Linked DNA regions of Antarctobacter heliothermus. Each later gene encodes a partner of the first gene's protein in a complex. Links are inferred from orthologs where the notes say so. Each region holds a gene or a part of one and is shown on either strand. Other genes may lie near its edges.

What was found.
Region 2: the proteins of accD (region 1) and ANTHELSMS3_RS01435 are in contact, whole or in part, in a solved structure (PDB 8UXZ), measured with the Escherichia coli proteins. The link is inferred for Antarctobacter heliothermus from one-to-one orthologs.
Region 3: the proteins of accD (region 1) and accB are in contact, whole or in part, in a solved structure (PDB 8UXZ), measured with the Escherichia coli proteins. The link is inferred for Antarctobacter heliothermus from one-to-one orthologs.
Region 4: the proteins of accD (region 1) and accC are in contact, whole or in part, in a solved structure (PDB 8UXZ), measured with the Escherichia coli proteins. The link is inferred for Antarctobacter heliothermus from one-to-one orthologs.

What each region holds. Positions count from the first base shown.
Region 1 is NZ_CP022540.1:1,308,870-1,313,081, forward strand. Bases 1,315-4,212 are described here. They hold accD (acetyl-CoA carboxylase, carboxyltransferase subunit beta), read left to right. Parts: upstream 1,315-2,244; coding sequence 2,245-3,180; downstream 3,181-4,212. Other genes in these bases: ANTHELSMS3_RS06150 (CPBP family intramembrane glutamic endopeptidase), read left to right, coding at 1,315-2,064; ANTHELSMS3_RS06160 (bifunctional folylpolyglutamate synthase/dihydrofolate synthase), read left to right, coding at 3,209-4,212. Also shown: ANTHELSMS3_RS06140 (NYN domain-containing protein), read left to right, coding at 1-7; ANTHELSMS3_RS06145 (AEC family transporter), read right to left, coding at 55-990; more of ANTHELSMS3_RS06150, read left to right, coding at 1,198-1,314.
Region 2 is NZ_CP022540.1:286,313-290,470, forward strand. What follows is about bases 891-3,734. They hold ANTHELSMS3_RS01435 (acetyl-CoA carboxylase carboxyltransferase subunit alpha), read left to right. Parts: upstream 891-1,753; coding sequence 1,754-2,716; downstream 2,717-3,734. Other genes in these bases: ANTHELSMS3_RS01430 (AraC family transcriptional regulator), read right to left, coding at 891-1,631; ANTHELSMS3_RS01440 (hypothetical protein), read left to right, coding at 2,721-3,734. Outside these bases: ANTHELSMS3_RS01420 (Lrp/AsnC family transcriptional regulator), read right to left, coding at 1-105; ANTHELSMS3_RS01425 (LysE family translocator), read left to right, coding at 178-771; more of ANTHELSMS3_RS01430, read right to left, coding at 768-890; more of ANTHELSMS3_RS01440, read left to right, coding at 3,735-3,905; ANTHELSMS3_RS01445 (cytochrome c biogenesis CcdA family protein), read left to right, coding at 3,991-4,158. UniProt on the Escherichia coli protein: Component of the acetyl coenzyme A carboxylase (ACC) complex. First, biotin carboxylase catalyzes the carboxylation of biotin on its carrier protein (BCCP) and then the CO(2) group is transferred by the carboxyltransferase to acetyl-CoA to form malonyl-CoA.
Region 3 is NZ_CP022540.1:2,331,562-2,335,863, reverse strand. The notes cover bases 1,315-4,302. They hold accB (acetyl-CoA carboxylase biotin carboxyl carrier protein), read left to right. Parts: upstream 1,315-2,556; coding sequence 2,557-3,048; downstream 3,049-4,302. Other genes in these bases: accC (acetyl-CoA carboxylase biotin carboxylase subunit), read left to right, coding at 3,053-4,302; ANTHELSMS3_RS11105 (AMP-binding protein), read right to left, coding at 1,315-2,274. Outside these bases: acs (acetate--CoA ligase), read left to right, coding at 1-47; ANTHELSMS3_RS11110 (hypothetical protein), read left to right, coding at 380-817; more of ANTHELSMS3_RS11105, read right to left, coding at 763-1,314. UniProt on the Escherichia coli protein: This protein is a component of the acetyl coenzyme A carboxylase complex; first, biotin carboxylase catalyzes the carboxylation of the carrier protein and then the transcarboxylase transfers the carboxyl group to form malonyl-CoA.
Region 4 is NZ_CP022540.1:2,329,323-2,333,466, reverse strand. What follows is about bases 1-2,830. They hold accC (acetyl-CoA carboxylase biotin carboxylase subunit), read left to right. Parts: upstream 1-655; coding sequence 656-2,005; downstream 2,006-2,830. Other genes in these bases: aat (leucyl/phenylalanyl-tRNA--protein transferase), read left to right, coding at 2,174-2,830; accB (acetyl-CoA carboxylase biotin carboxyl carrier protein), read left to right, coding at 160-651. Also shown: more of aat, read left to right, coding at 2,831-2,836; ANTHELSMS3_RS11085 (efflux RND transporter periplasmic adaptor subunit), read left to right, coding at 2,991-4,013; ANTHELSMS3_RS11080 (efflux RND transporter permease subunit), read left to right, coding at 4,018-4,144. UniProt on the Escherichia coli protein: This protein is a component of the acetyl coenzyme A carboxylase complex; first, biotin carboxylase catalyzes the carboxylation of the carrier protein and then the transcarboxylase transfers the carboxyl group to form malonyl-CoA.

The DNA.
Region 1 (4,212 bases):
CGACTAGGCGGGGCAGGGGGCTGCTATCGCCGCCGCGTTCGTAGCGCGGCGGTGTCAGTCGATCCAGCCAGTGACCGTGGCAATCACCGCGCTGACGGTCAGGATGCTGACAGCCGTGGAAATCAGGATGGCTGCCGACACCCGCTGTGGTGCGATGCCGTAGTGCTGCGCCAGAATGAACACGTTGCCCGCCACGGGCAGCGCGGCGGCGGACACGGCGACGGCGGCGCGATAGGCATCGATCGGGAAAAAGATATAAACCCCCAGCCCGACAAACAGCGGATGCAGGATCAGTTTGGCAAAGCTCAACCAAACGGCAATCTGGACCCGCTCGGCAGATTTTGAGGCCAAAGACGCACCGATGGCGAACAACGCGCCGGGGGTGGCGGCATTGCCCAGCGTGGTGAGAAAGCTATTGGCGGTTTCGGGCACACCCAATCCGCTGGCAGATACCATGAGACCCAGACCAATAGAGACGATCATCGGGTTTTTCAGGAGCCCGGCCAGCAGTTTGCGCAATATGCCAAGGTGCATGCGCCCCTCACGCGCGCCGGTCACCATTAGTGTCAGGAGCGAGGAAAACACGATCAGGTCAATCGACAGGATCAGGATGATCGGGCCGACCGCCTCTTGTCCCAGCAACAGGGCCAGCATCGGCACGCCAAGAAAGCCGGTGTTGCCAATAGCGGCGCATTGCGCCTCGATCGAGGCGGTGGACAGGTCCAGCCCGCGCAAAAAGGCGACCGCCATGCCCAATCCCCATGTAAAGGCGGTGCCCCAGAGATAAGCAGCTGCAAGGCGCGGTTCGAATATCTCGTCAAAGCGCAAATTGGCGGAAAAGCGGAACAGCATCGCCGAGAGCGCAAAGTAGAAGACGAACTTTGTCAGGCTGGCGCTGGCCTCTTCGGAAAAGAAACGCGACTTTGCCGCGCCGTATCCCAGCGCGATCAGGCAGAAAAAGGGAACGGTCTTTAGGAAGATATCCAGCATGGGCATGTCGTAGCATGGGGGGCGGTGGCGTCAACGGCGCGGCGGCGTTGACAGTGGGGGCTTTGGCGCCGGATCATGGGTGCATGACACCGGGAACGACCTTTTTAACGCGCGACGAGATTCGCAACCTGTCGGCCCGCCCTGACTGGCCCACAGCGTGACCGGCCAGGTATGAACCGCCCGATGCGCTACAGGCGCCACCAGATCATGACAGCGCCCGCTGAGCCGCGCGCCGAGTTGTGGCGGCTGGCGCTGGGACTGGTGCTGTGCGTCGTGATCTGGTTCGGGCTGGCGCGGGGGATTGTCGGGCTTCTGGGCAGTGTCATGCAGGGCGACGCCTATCTTTCGCTGCTGGAGCAGTTGCAGACCGGCACGACACCGCAAAGCCTGCTGCTGGTGCTCCTGTTGACCGGCGCGCTGGGCGTGGGGGCGATGATGGTCGCCGAGATGTTGCACGACAGGCCCGGTCTGAGCCTGTTGGGGCCTTGGCGGTTGTTCCGGTGGGATTTTCTGCGTGTCACTGGCGCGCTGGTGGTGCTGAATATGGCGGTTCTGATGTTGCCGCCCTGGGATCTGCTGACCTCGACGCGACCGGGGTTGCCGTTGGACAAATGGCTGTTGTGTTTGCCTGCAACGCTGGTCGTGGTGTTCGTTCAGACCGGCGCGGAAGAAGTATTCTTTCGTGGCTATTTCCAGTCCCAACTGGCGGCGCGCCTGCGGCACCCGGCGATCTGGTTGGGGGTGCCCTCGTTGGCCTTTGGCTTGGGGCATTACATGCCAGGTGTTTACGGCGACAACGCCCTAATGGTGGCGGGATGGAGTGCGTTGTTCGGGTTGGCCGCAGCCGACCTGACAGCGCGGTCCGGCAGTCTGGGTCCGGCGGTTGCGCTGCATTTCGTGAACAACGTCTTGGTGTTTGCCGGGGTTTCCATGAGTGGAGAGATGTCCGGGCTGGCGCTGCGGCAATGGCCGTTCGGACCGGACGACACCGCAGATATCGCCGCCCTGTTGCCGCTGGATCTGGCGATGATCGGGTTGAGCTGGTTAACCGCACGGGTGGCCCTGCGATTGTAAGCAGGAAGAGGCGTGACGCCAGAGGCATGCTTGCAGCATGACTTCCGGCTCCCTTTGGTCGCCTCCTTTGGGATATTTCCAGACAGAAGAAGCTGGGGCCGTGCGCGTGCCCATGGTTGATTGCATTTCCGGTCCGGCGCGCCTATTTCTCGGCCATCTTGGAACTTGCGCAGGTCGCCCATGAACTGGATCACCAACTACGTCCGTCCGCGGATCAACTCCATCTTCTCCCGCCGCGAAGTGCCCGAGAACCTGTGGTCCAAATGTGACGACTGCGGCACCATGCTGTTTCACCGCGAGATCAGCGATAATTTGAATGTCTGCACCAATTGCGGCCATCACATGCACATCACGCCGCGCGACAGATTTCTGGCGCTGTTTGATGGCGGCGTGTTCAATGAACTGGCTGTGCCAGAGCCGGTGGCCGACCCGCTGCATTTTCGCGATCAGAAGCGGTATCCAGACCGGATGAAAGCCGCGCAGAAGGCCACGCATGAGAAAGAGGCGATGCTGGTCGCAGCCGGTGAGATCGGTCGCACGCCGATTGTGGCGGCGGCGCAGGATTTCAGCTTTATGGGCGGGTCGATGGGAATGTACGTCGGCAATGCGATCATTGCCGCCGCGCAAGAGGCTGTAAAGCTGGGCCGCCCGTTGGTGTTGTTTTCGGCCGCCGGAGGCGCGCGGATGCAGGAGGGTATTCTGAGCCTGATGCAAATGCCGCGCACGACCGTAGCCGTGCAGATGCTGAAAGAGGCCGGGCTGCCCTATATCGTGGTGCTGACGCATCCGACGACCGGCGGTGTGACCGCGTCCTATGCGATGTTGGGTGACGTGCAAATTGCCGAGCCGAATGCGTTGATCTGTTTTGCCGGACCACGCGTGATCGAGCAGACCATTCGCGAAAAACTCCCCGAGGGGTTCCAGCGGGCAGAGTACCTGTTGGAGCACGGGATGCTGGACCGCGTCACCGACCGGCGCAAGATGCGCGAAGAGTTGATCGTGATCACCCGCATGTTGATGGGGATGCCGCCGGCGACATGGGGCGATCTGCCGCCGCCGGGGCCAGAGGATCTGAAACCAGAGCCCAACGCGGCGCTGGACAATAACGCAACGTGATCTTCGACATATCAAGGGGTTTCGGAAGATGAGCGCAGGGGCGCTAGGGTCTGACCTATTGTTGCAGCGCATGATGGCGTTGCACCCCAAGATCATAGATCTCACGCTGGATCGGGTCTGGCGGTTGCTGGAGGCGCTGGATCATCCCGAACGCAAGCTGCCGCCGGTGATCCATCTGGCCGGAACCAATGGCAAGGGATCGACCCAGGCCATGATCCGGGCGGGGATAGAGGCGGCGGGGCAAACCTGCCACGCCTATACCTCGCCGCATTTGGCGCGATTCCATGAGCGGATCCGGCTGGCGGGAGCGCTGATTTCCGAACCCGAACTGGAGGCGGTACTGGACGAATGCGTTGCCGCAAATGGCGCTGAGTCCATCACCTATTTCGAGATCACGACCTGTGCCGCCCTGCTGGCGATGAGCCGAGTGCCTGCCGACTATGTGTTGCTGGAGACAGGGTTGGGTGGGCGATTGGACGCGACCAATGTGATCGCGCGCCCTGCGACTACGGTGATTACCCCGATCTCGATGGATCATGAGCAGTATCTTGGCGACACGCTGGCGCTGATCGCTGGGGAAAAGGCGGGTATTCTGAAACGGGGAACGCCCTGTGTGGTCGGCCCGCAACCGGAGGCCGCGTTGGAGGTGATCGAGGCGCGGGCGGCGGCGCTGGGTGCGCCTTTGCTGGCTTATGGGCAGCAGTGGCATGTCTGGCAAGAACACGGACGGCTGGTGTTTCAGGATGAGATCGGGCTATTGGATCTGCCGTTGCCGGTGCTGCCCGGCGCGCATCAAGTCCAGAACGCTGGTGCTGCGTTGGCGGTGTTGCGACTTCTGAACATGCCGGAGGCGGCGTTTGAGGGCGCGATGACTAGGGCAGAATGGCCTGCCCGACTGCAGCGGCTGCGGTCCGGTCCGCTGGTGGCGGCGGCCCCTGCGATCGAATTGTGGCTGGATGGCGGTCACAACCCGGCCGCAGGAGAGGCTTTGGCAGTGCATCTGTCGGGTCTGCCGACACGGCCCACACATCT
Region 2 (4,158 bases), 1.0 Mb from region 1 along the record:
CGAGGGCGACAACCCCACGCGCTCGGCCAGCGCAAGGTTACTGAGCCGCCCATCGGCAGAAAGTTCGCGCAATATCTTGCGGTCTATGGCGTCCAGTTCAAGCATGGATTGCACAGATAGCCCATTTCCGCCGCACAATGCAATTTCATGCCATCACATTGGTGCATTTATTGCGCCATGACAGCCGACCTCCTCCTTGCGCTTGCGCTTTTTGCCGCCGCCACCGTGTTCTCACCCGGGCCAAACAACCTGATGCTGATGACATCGGGGGCCAATTTTGGCCTGCGCCGATCTTTGCCGCATCTGGCCGGGGTGGCCTATGGCTTTCCGCTGATGATCCTGCCGGTGGGTCTGGGCGTGATGCAGGTGTTCGAGGTCTGGCCCCCCGCCTACACGCTGCTGAAACTCGTCTCTGTCGCCTATCTGCTGTGGTTGGCGTGGAAAATCGCCCATCAAGCCGCCCCCGGAGAGGCACAGGCCAACGCCCGCCCGCTCAGCTTTGTGCAGGCCGCCGCCTTTCAGTGGGTCAACCCCAAGGCGTGGTCCATGGCGCTGGGGGCCATCACGCTCTATGCCGCCAGCCGCGATCTGTCCGCCGTCGCATGGGTGTCGGCCACCTATGCGGTGATCGGCACCGCCTCCGCCGTCGCATGGACGGTTCTGGGCACAGGGATGCGCCGCTGGCTGGCAGACCCGCGCCGCCTGCGCGTCTTCAACTGGACCATGGCAGCGCTGCTACTGGCCGCCATGGCACCGGTTCTGCTGGGCTAGGCACCTGCCAGAGGCACATGGATCTCCGTTATCAGATCGGCGGGCGCGGTGTCGCTTGGGTCGTTGAGATAAATCTCAAAGGGCGGGGAATCCGCGGGCGTCTCGCCGCTTTGCGGCAAGCCGGTGCAATACATGTGATCCCAGGCCGCCTGCAGCCCGGAATAAGGCCCCTTGAGCGTCAGAACAGCATGACGACCGCCCGGCAACAGCACCTCTTCGAGGTCAGACGGCATCGACACCCCATCCACCAAAATCACACCGGCGTGGCTGCGCAAGTCGGGTTCGGGCACGTCTGCCGGGCTGTCATAGTAGACACCCACCATGCCGCGCGCATGACCCCACAGGTTCTGAGCGGTAAAGACCGCCGCGACCTGCTGAAAGGCTCGGCCAATTTCTGGATAGGGGCCCTTGTGCGGCAATGCCGCCAGCCGTTGCGGCGCGCAGTCTCGGATTTCAAAAGGATACATCTGGGGAACTCCTTGTCGTAGGATCGGGGATTGCGGATCGGGCCGCCCAGCGGCACGAAACGCTGCGGGCGTCATGCCGTAGTGCCGCTGAAACACGCGGGCAAAACTGTCAGTGTTGGCATACCCCGCCCGCGCGGCCACCTGCGTCACCGGCCAATCGGTCTGTACCAGCCAACAGGCAGCGCGATGGGCCCGAATGCGGCGCACCGCTTGGGCGCAGGTCTCTCCGGTCATGGCGTGATGCACCCGGTGCCAGTGGAATCGCGACATCGCCGCCACATCGGCCAGCGCATCCAACGACAGATCACCAGCGGGGTTGTCAAAAATGTACTGGATCACGCGGCGCAGGCGGTCCTCATAGGGATGCGCCCCTCTGGCTTCTTCTTGGTCCAAATACTCAACTCCTACGGCGCGTCCGGGCCTGTCCTCTGCATAACGCGGGACAGATCGACAAATCTTGCTTTATTGCATCCGGAACGCGGCAAGGTCATATAGCGCCGTGCAAGGAGACGCCGATGACCCATTACCTCGACTTCGAAAAACCGCTGGCAGACATCGAAGGCAAGGCCGAAGAATTGCGCGCCATGGCCCGGAACAGTGAGGACATGGATGTCGAGGCCGAGGCCGCCGCGCTGGACGGCAAGGCCAAGACGCTGCTCAAGGACTTGTATGCCAAGCTGACTCCGTGGCGCAAATGTCAGGTCGCGCGGCATCCCGAACGTCCCCATTGCAAGGATTACATCGAGGCGCTGTTCACAGAGTTCACGCCGCTCGCCGGGGACCGCAACTTTGCCGAGGATGAGGCCATCATGGGCGGTCTGGCACGGCTGGACGACCGGCCCGTCATGGTGATCGGTCACGAAAAGGGCCATGACACCACTTCGCGCATCACCCGCAACTTTGGCATGGCCCGGCCAGAGGGCTATCGCAAGGCGTTGCGTCTGATGGACATGGCCGACCGTTTCGGTCTGCCGGTGGTGACGCTGATCGACACGCCGGGCGCCTATCCCGGCAAGGGCGCCGAGGAACGCGGCCAGTCCGAGGCCATCGCGCGGTCGACCGAAAAATGCCTGCAAATCGGTGTGCCGCTGGTATCGGTTGTGATCGGCGAAGGCGGCTCTGGCGGGGCGGTGGCCTTTGCCACCGGCAACCGCGTCGCCATGCTGGAACATGCGGTCTATTCGGTCATCTCGCCCGAGGGCTGCGCCTCGATCCTGTGGAAAGACGCCGACAAGATGCGCGAAGCCGCCGAGGCGTTGCGCCTGACCGCGCAGGATCTGCACCAGTTGGGTGTCTGCGACCGCGTCATTCCCGAACCACTGGGCGGCGCCCACCGTGCCCCCGAAACCGCGATCGACGCGGTGCGGACCGCGGTCAATGCGCTGTTGCTGGATCTGGACGGCATGAGCCGAGAGGATCTGATCCGCTCTCGTCGGACCAAGTTCCTGAACCTTGGGTCCAAGGGTCTGGCGGCCTGATCCGATGCTGGACGGGCTGGACCGCGTGGATTGGGCCGGTCTGACACATGGCCGCGGCCCGGCCACGGATGTCCCCGCCGCGCTGCGGGCGCTGGCGCTTGGCGGCGCATCGCAGGCCGCGCGCGCCCTTGCCACGCTGAACGAAACGCTCTGCCATCAGGGCGGCTGCTACACCGCCTCCGCCGCAGCGATTCCCTTTGTGGCGGAACTGGCACTGCGGCCCGGGCCGCGCACCCCCAGCCTGCTGCACCTGTTGCGCGCCATCGCAGCACCTGCCTGCGCGCGGATGCTGGCGCAAGGCCGGACCACGCGCGGCTACTACGCTGATGCGGCCCACAGCGCGGCGGAGCGCGACCATACCGGCACCTCGACGCGTGTCGAGGCCGAATGCCACGTCGCCGTCGCCCGCGCCTTGCCCTCCCTTTTGTCCCTACTGGACAGCGACGACCCCGCGCAGGTGGCCGCGGTGCTGATGCTGCTGGGCGAGTTTCCGTCCCTCGGGACCGACAGCACACAACGCATCACCGCCGCCATCAAGCGGTCCGACAATCCGGCGGTGCGGTGCGCCGGTCTGGCGGCACTGGGCCGCCTGTCGCGCTCTGTCGAGGTCGACCCCGCCGATCCGATCCTGCGGCGCTTGCTGGACCCGGCGCAGCCACTGCCGATCCGGGTCGAGGCGGCGCTGTCGATGACCGTGCAGGAAGCGGCCCGGCGCGACGTTCTGCTGGAGGGGTTGCGCCACAGTGATGCGCTGAATCAATCAGACACGGCGGACCGTGCGCTGTTCCCGCGCCCCGGCTGGACAGCGGACCGGGTCGCGACCTGTCTGGCCCGCTGGCGCGGCGGCGATGCGCAGCGGACCGAAACCGCGCAGGCGATCATCGCCGCACTGCCGCAGGCCCGCGCTGCGGGGGCCGCGACCACCGGGCAGACCCGCGCCCTGTTGGCGACACTGGCGGCAGGTGCCCCCATCGAAGGGATGTTCCGCGGCCGCCGGAGGTCCATGCTGTCAGAGCTTGACCGGCAAGCGCTACAGGCCATCGCCGCGCAGGGCGACTGGATCTCCGGGGATGTCCCCAACGCGATGTTTGCCACCCTGATGCGTCGCTGCGGTCTGCCCGACACAGCCCACGACCTTACCCGCTTTGCCACCCGTCCGGGTGCGCTGGCCCGTCTGCTGCGGCGCTGACCTGTCATATTCCCCCACGCGAGCGTGATGCCCCGTCAGGGCTTTGTCGGGTGACAGCGCGCGGAACTTTGGCAATATCGCGTCCATGGAACTGATATTCGCATATGGCGCGGGCCTCCTGACGCTGATCAACCCCTGCGTGGTGCCGGTGCTGCCGATTGTCATCGCCACGGCGTTGCAGGCCAGCCGCCTTGGGCCGCTGGCAATGGCCGCCGGGCTGAGCCTGTCGTTTGTCGTGCTTGGCTTGGGCATA
Region 3 (4,302 bases), 1.0 Mb from region 1 along the record:
CCTCAGTCGTCGACGATCTCATCGATAATCGGATGAATAAGGCGTGATCTGACCACCACCACCCGGTCAGCCGCCGATTTAATCGGCGGCTGACGTGTTTCAGGGGCGTCGCCGCGCCAATCGGCAGGTTGTCTTGCGGGACGCTGTTTACCAAGACGCATCAGTCTGGTGCGCTGCGTGCCCCTGCGGCATGTCAAACGCATGCAATGCAGTCGCCAAGCCCCTATCGTTGCGCGGGAAAACAACCGCTCGCCCTGCGCCGGACAGCCCCGCCCTGCCATCGCCGGATTTTCTTCACAATTCGACCCAACCCGCTGCAAAACTATGCCTCGGATGTTAACATGTCTTTATGTGGGGGCGCTCTGGATGGAGCAGCCGCATGCAAACGAACTTTCCACCGACGCTAACCGCGCCGCAGGTCACCGGCCACCCGCAAGGGCTGCCGGGCGAACAACCGGAGACCCGCGCGCAGACCAAAGTCCAGCCGATCGCCAACGCCCGCAACCCCGAGGCGCGGCTTAATGACGGGCTGGAGCCGACCAAGTTTTGGCGCGCCGCCATTGGCCAGCCCGACCCCTCGACCAATGCCCCGCCACCATCGATCATGCAGATAACCATCAGCCGATTGCTGGACGCGCAAAACCCGGACTTTGACAACCCCGAGTCAGACACCACAGCCAACGCCCAAACAGTTGAGCCCCCCCCGGACTCGCAGCTCTATGTGGACAAGGTCACGTCAGGAGACGGCCCCGCCACAGTCGATCAATCGGCAGAACCGAACGACGCGCGCAAGTCGGTCTTCAGCACCTTGCCGTAGTTGTTCTTAGGCAGCGCCGGCAGCATCACATAGGCCTTTGGCCGTTTGAAACGCGCAATTCGGGCGAGGCAATGCGCATCCAGTGCGGCCTCGTCCAAAGAGCCGTCGCAGACGACAAAGGCTACCACCTCTTCGCCCCATTCGGGGTGCGGACGTCCGACCACGGCAACTTCGGACACTTGCGGGTGTTCCAGCAGCGCCTCTTCAACCTCGCGCGGGTAGATGTTGGTCCCGCCCGAGATGATCAGATCCTTGGACCGGTCCTTCATCGTGACGTAGCCGTCACCATCCATCGCACCCATGTCGCCAGTCCACAGCCATCCGTCCTTCAGCGTTTTTGCCGAGGCCTCCGGGTTCTTCCAATAGCCGGCCATTACGATGTCACCACGCACAAGGATCTCACCCACGGCATCTGTTGGCACCGTCTTGCCGTCTTCATCGGCGATGCGCACCTCGACCGCAGATTGCGCCCGTCCGACGGAGCCCAGACGCTGCCGCCAACGCGGATAAGTCCGGTCCGTAACGTCATGGCGCGACAGCGCAGTTATGCCCATCGGGCACTCCCCCTGACCATAGATCTGCACAAAAATCGGTCCAAAATGGTCAACTGCCTCGATTATGTCGGCATTGTACATCGGGCCACCGGCGTAAACGATGGTGCGCAGCCCGGTGCCAGGACAGTCTGTCTCTTTGGCGTGGCGGGTCAGGCGCTGCACCATGGTAGGCGCCATGAACATGTGGACGCCCCTGAAATGCACGGCAAGGTCCAGTGTCTCCTTGACATCGAATCCGCCTGACGGAGGAAACACATGACGGGCCCCGGCGCGAACGTGCATCATGTTGTAGATGCCTGCACCATGGCTGAGCGGAGCGGCATAAAGGGCGGCATCTTCGGCACGGACGAGATCACAGTCGCATTGGTAACTCAGTGACATGGTCACCAGCATCCGGTGGGTGATGATCACCCCCTTTGGCCGGCCCGTGGTGCCGGACGTGTAAAACAGCCATGCCAGATCATCCGGCGCGCGTTGGACAGGTGCGTCGCTCGCTGGCGCATTAAGCAGAGCCTGCCATCCGGCGCTGCCGGTCTCGATCACTTCGGTTGCAGTTACGACCGCGAGATCCGGGGCCAAGTCGGGCGTTGCGAAGACTAGCGACGCGCCAGAGTTTGTCAGGATGAAATCCGCCTCACGCGGGTGCAGCTTGGCATTGATCGGAACGATGGCGGCACCTGCGTACCACGCGCCGTATTGCGCGATCAGATAGTCAGGCACGTTCTTCATGAACAGGGCAACCCGGTCGCCGGGCCGGATGCCCCGGGCAATCAACGCCCCGGCAAGACACTGCGCTGCAAAGTGGAATTGGCCGTAGCTTGCCACCGGATCGCAACCAAGAAACAGTGCCGGACAGTCCGGTGATTGCTGCGCCGTGCGGGCAAGCCAAGTGGAAATATTCATGGATGGTCCTCCCCGGGGTGGAATGCTATGCGCGGCTCCGCTTGGCCGCAACACGGCTTGGAACAGATCTGCCGCCGTTGCGAGGTCTGGTGCAGGGCGCGCTGCCAGCGCTACCGAGACCGCCGTCGCGCACCGACCTCATGGAACCAGACCGCGACAGCCGGCAAAAGCCGCGCCGGAACCTGCGCGGCATCGCTTTTCCTTCGCCGCGCCATAGCCTATAAGCTGCGCAGAACCCGCCGGTGTGACCGGTAACGGGCCGATGAACATGGCGAGGATGGCATGAGCGAGAAGAAGACCGAGGCAGATGTGGCCTTCATCAAGGCGCTGGCGGAACTCCTGCAGGAGAACGACCTGACGGAACTGGAAGTCATGCGCGAATACGGCGATGACGACAGCCTGCAAGTGCGCATAAGCCGCGTTGTCCCGGTGGCCGCTCCGGCCATCGCCGCGCCCGCTGCTCCGGTGGCACATGCCGCGCCTGCAGTGCCCCCCGCTGCGAGCGCTGCCCCTGAGATGCCCGAAGATCCGGCAGCCCATCCAGGTGCCGTGACCTCGCCCATGGTGGGCACGGTCTACATGCAGGCGGAACCGGGGTCCGATCCGTTCATCAGCGTCGGCACTGCCGTTAAAGAAGGCGACACGCTGCTGATCGTCGAAGCGATGAAGACGATGAACCACATTCCGGCACCGCGCGCAGGCACCGTCAAGCGTATCCTTGTCGAGGATGGCGCCCCGGTCGAATACGGCGCCCCGCTTGTGATCCTCGAGTAAGCGCATGACCGACAAAATCCTTATTGCCAACCGAGGCGAAATCGCGCTGCGCGTTATTCGTGCCTGTCGTGAAATGGGCATTCCGTCAGTCGCGGTGCATTCCACCGCCGACGCCGACGCGATGCATGTGCGCATGGCGGATGAAACCATCTGCATCGGCCCCGCGCCGTCCACCGACAGCTATCTGTCGATTCCTGCGATCATCTCGGCCTGCGAAGTCACCGGGGCTACGGCAATCCACCCCGGCTATGGTTTCCTGTCCGAGAACGCCCGTTTCGTGCAGATTGTCGAAGATCACGACATCACCTTTATCGGCCCGTCGGCGGAACATATCCGCACGATGGGTGACAAAATCACCGCCAAGGAAACGGCCAAGACCTTGGGCATTCCGGTTGTTCCGGGGTCAGAGGGCGGCGTCGGCTCTGTCGAAGAGGCCAAGAAAATCGGCGCCTCCTTCGGGTATCCGGTCATCGTCAAGGCCACCGCGGGCGGCGGCGGCCGCGGCATGAAGGTCTCGCGCGACGAAGATGAAATGGAGCGCGCCTATCTGACCGCGCGGTCCGAATCCAAGGCCGCCTTTGGCAACGACGAAGTCTACATCGAGAAATACCTGCAACGGCCGCGCCACATCGAGATTCAGGTCTTTGGCGACGGTCAGGGCAATGGCGTGCATCTGGGAGAACGGGACTGTTCGTTGCAGCGCCGCCACCAGAAAGTGTTTGAAGAGGCCCCCGGCCCGTCGATCTCCCCCGAGGAACGCGCCCATATCGGCGGCATCTGCGCCAAGGCGATTTCAGAAATGGGCTATCGCGGCGCTGGCACCATCGAGTTCCTGTACGAAGACGGCGAGTTCTATTTCATCGAGATGAACACTCGCCTGCAGGTGGAACACCCCGTGACCGAGGCCATCTTTGGTGTCGATCTTGTGCGCGAGCAAATCCGGGTTGCCGCAGGGCATCCGCTATCGTTCACGCAGGACGATCTGAAGATCAACGGCCACGCCATCGAGGTCCGGATCAACGCGGAAAAGTTGCCGGAATTCCGGCCCTCCCCCGGCACCATCTCACATTTTCATGCCCCCGGCGGTCTGGGCGTGCGCATGGACTCCGCGCTTTACGACGGCTACCGCATCCCCCCCTACTACGACAGCCTGATTGCCAAGTTGATCGTGCACGGGGCCGACCGGCCTGCGGCCCTGGCCCGTCTGAACCGCGCATTGGGAGAGTTGATCGTGGATGGCATCGACACAACGGT
Region 4 (4,144 bases), 1.0 Mb from region 1 along the record:
CGTCGCGCACCGACCTCATGGAACCAGACCGCGACAGCCGGCAAAAGCCGCGCCGGAACCTGCGCGGCATCGCTTTTCCTTCGCCGCGCCATAGCCTATAAGCTGCGCAGAACCCGCCGGTGTGACCGGTAACGGGCCGATGAACATGGCGAGGATGGCATGAGCGAGAAGAAGACCGAGGCAGATGTGGCCTTCATCAAGGCGCTGGCGGAACTCCTGCAGGAGAACGACCTGACGGAACTGGAAGTCATGCGCGAATACGGCGATGACGACAGCCTGCAAGTGCGCATAAGCCGCGTTGTCCCGGTGGCCGCTCCGGCCATCGCCGCGCCCGCTGCTCCGGTGGCACATGCCGCGCCTGCAGTGCCCCCCGCTGCGAGCGCTGCCCCTGAGATGCCCGAAGATCCGGCAGCCCATCCAGGTGCCGTGACCTCGCCCATGGTGGGCACGGTCTACATGCAGGCGGAACCGGGGTCCGATCCGTTCATCAGCGTCGGCACTGCCGTTAAAGAAGGCGACACGCTGCTGATCGTCGAAGCGATGAAGACGATGAACCACATTCCGGCACCGCGCGCAGGCACCGTCAAGCGTATCCTTGTCGAGGATGGCGCCCCGGTCGAATACGGCGCCCCGCTTGTGATCCTCGAGTAAGCGCATGACCGACAAAATCCTTATTGCCAACCGAGGCGAAATCGCGCTGCGCGTTATTCGTGCCTGTCGTGAAATGGGCATTCCGTCAGTCGCGGTGCATTCCACCGCCGACGCCGACGCGATGCATGTGCGCATGGCGGATGAAACCATCTGCATCGGCCCCGCGCCGTCCACCGACAGCTATCTGTCGATTCCTGCGATCATCTCGGCCTGCGAAGTCACCGGGGCTACGGCAATCCACCCCGGCTATGGTTTCCTGTCCGAGAACGCCCGTTTCGTGCAGATTGTCGAAGATCACGACATCACCTTTATCGGCCCGTCGGCGGAACATATCCGCACGATGGGTGACAAAATCACCGCCAAGGAAACGGCCAAGACCTTGGGCATTCCGGTTGTTCCGGGGTCAGAGGGCGGCGTCGGCTCTGTCGAAGAGGCCAAGAAAATCGGCGCCTCCTTCGGGTATCCGGTCATCGTCAAGGCCACCGCGGGCGGCGGCGGCCGCGGCATGAAGGTCTCGCGCGACGAAGATGAAATGGAGCGCGCCTATCTGACCGCGCGGTCCGAATCCAAGGCCGCCTTTGGCAACGACGAAGTCTACATCGAGAAATACCTGCAACGGCCGCGCCACATCGAGATTCAGGTCTTTGGCGACGGTCAGGGCAATGGCGTGCATCTGGGAGAACGGGACTGTTCGTTGCAGCGCCGCCACCAGAAAGTGTTTGAAGAGGCCCCCGGCCCGTCGATCTCCCCCGAGGAACGCGCCCATATCGGCGGCATCTGCGCCAAGGCGATTTCAGAAATGGGCTATCGCGGCGCTGGCACCATCGAGTTCCTGTACGAAGACGGCGAGTTCTATTTCATCGAGATGAACACTCGCCTGCAGGTGGAACACCCCGTGACCGAGGCCATCTTTGGTGTCGATCTTGTGCGCGAGCAAATCCGGGTTGCCGCAGGGCATCCGCTATCGTTCACGCAGGACGATCTGAAGATCAACGGCCACGCCATCGAGGTCCGGATCAACGCGGAAAAGTTGCCGGAATTCCGGCCCTCCCCCGGCACCATCTCACATTTTCATGCCCCCGGCGGTCTGGGCGTGCGCATGGACTCCGCGCTTTACGACGGCTACCGCATCCCCCCCTACTACGACAGCCTGATTGCCAAGTTGATCGTGCACGGGGCCGACCGGCCTGCGGCCCTGGCCCGTCTGAACCGCGCATTGGGAGAGTTGATCGTGGATGGCATCGACACAACGGTGCCGCTGTTCCACGCGCTTTTGCGCGAAAAGGACATCCACACCGGCGACTATAACATCCACTGGTTGGAAAAATGGTTGGAGGCAGGCGGGCTGGAGTAATCCTGCCTCCTGTCGGGGTGTCCTGCTGGGACGCGGAGGGGATTGCCACCGCGACCACGCAGGTCGCGCCTGCGCGATGCTCCGCCGGTCCGGTTTCGGTCCGGGCTTGCCCCCCTGGGCAAATACCCACATTGTTGATCACCTTTACCAAATGATTTCACATACCTCATGAGCGTTACCCCCGAACTGCTGCTTCACGCCTATCGCACCGGAATTTTTCCGATGGCAGAACGTCATGACGATCCGGAAATCTTTTGGGTCGATCCCCGGCGTCGCGGCATTCTGCCTTTGGACGGGTTTCGCATTTCACGCAGTCTGGCCAAGAGGTTGCGCCGAGATGATTACAAGGTCACCTTGAACGCCGACTTCACTGGCGTGATCGACGGATGCGCAGACCGCGATGAAACATGGATCAACGCAGAAATCCGCGACCTTTACCATGCGCTGCACATCGAGGGCCGCGCCCACGCGTTAGAGGTGTGGATGGCGGGCGAGTTGGTCGGCGGCGTCTATGGCGTGACCGTGGGCGCGGCCTTTTGCGGCGAGTCGATGTTTTCGCGCCGCCGAGATGCGTCAAAGATCGCGCTGGCCTGGTTGATGGATTTACTCCGGCGCACCGGATTCATGTTGTTCGACACGCAGTTTCTGACTCCGCATCTGGCAACCCTCGGCGGGATTGAGATCACCCGGCACGATTATCGCGCGCGCTTGTCCACCGCGCTGAAGACCGAAGCCGATATTCTGTCAGCCCCTCTTGCCCACGCCGGGGCCGAAGTTGTTACCCGTAACGCAGCGGCAACCGCAGCGGCCACCACATCCTCAGGTCAATAAACTGCGGCCAATCGGCACCTGTTCTAAAAAATCGAACACGCCGCAGTCGCACAGCACCTGTGCGGCGGCAAAAGTGAACTGAACGGTTTGAATTTCTCGTGAGAATCGCTATGTGCCGGGACCAACCGCCATTAGCCGTATCCGGAGACCGTCGATGCGTTCCCTTGCCTTTGCCCTAGCTTGTTGTCTGTTTGCCTCTGCCGGAGTTGCGCAGGAGGTGCCCAAGCCGGTCAAGCTGATGGAAATCAGTTCCAAACCAACGCAGATCCATCGCCTGTTCTACGGACAGGTGCAGGCGCTGCAAACAGTCGATCTGGCCTTTCAGGTCGCCGGTCAGATTGAGACACTGGACGCCGAAGAAGGCACCTATCTGAAAAAGAACCAACAGATCGCCCAACTGGATCTGGATCGGTTTCGCCGCGCGATGTCGCAGGCCGAAGTTAACCTGACCAAAGCCCAAAGAGATTTGACCCGCCTTGAAAGCCTGCGTGGCCAAGCCGTCTCCGAAGTGTCGGTGAACGATGCCCAGACCCAGTTGAACCTTGCAGAAATCGCCTTTGAGGACGCGCGGGACAATCTGGAACACGCCACGCTGCATGCCCCTTTCGAGGCATTGATCGCACGCCGTCTTGTGGCCAATTTCACAACCGTCTCCGCGGGGACGCCCGTTGTTCGGCTGCATGACGTGTCCGAATTGCGGGTGGATATCGAAGTGCCCGAAGTGCTGTTCCGCCAAGCTGGCGGTTCCGACACAGTGACGTTCAGCGCCCAATTGCCCGGTGACCCGACCAGCTATCCGCTGACCATGCGCGAATTCGAGACCGAAACCAATTCGGTTGGCCAGACCTATACCCTGACGCTGAGTTTTGATGATCCGCCGGGGGATTTTGTCTTTCCTGGCGCGTCAGTGACGGTGATTGCCGCGGCCAGCACAAACGGCCAAAATGGCGTTGTTTTGCCTGAAACGGCTCTGATCTACGCGCCGGACGGGACTGCAGCCGTCATGGTCTACACAGACGGCACGGTGCGCCGCACGCCGATTGAGATCGAGATACGCACCGACGGGCAAACCTATCTCAAGGATGGGCTAGAGGATGGCACTCAGATCATGTTGACCGGTGCGGCGCTGGTCACGGACGGCCAAGCCGTTCGTCCTTTCACTCGCGTCGGAGAATAATCTCATGTCCATCGCGCGTGCCTCCATCGACAAGGCGCTGATCACCTGGCTCTTGATGCTGATCTGCCTTCTGGGCGGCGTCTGGGGCTTTGCCACCATCGGCCGCCTCGAAGATCCCGCCTTTACCATCA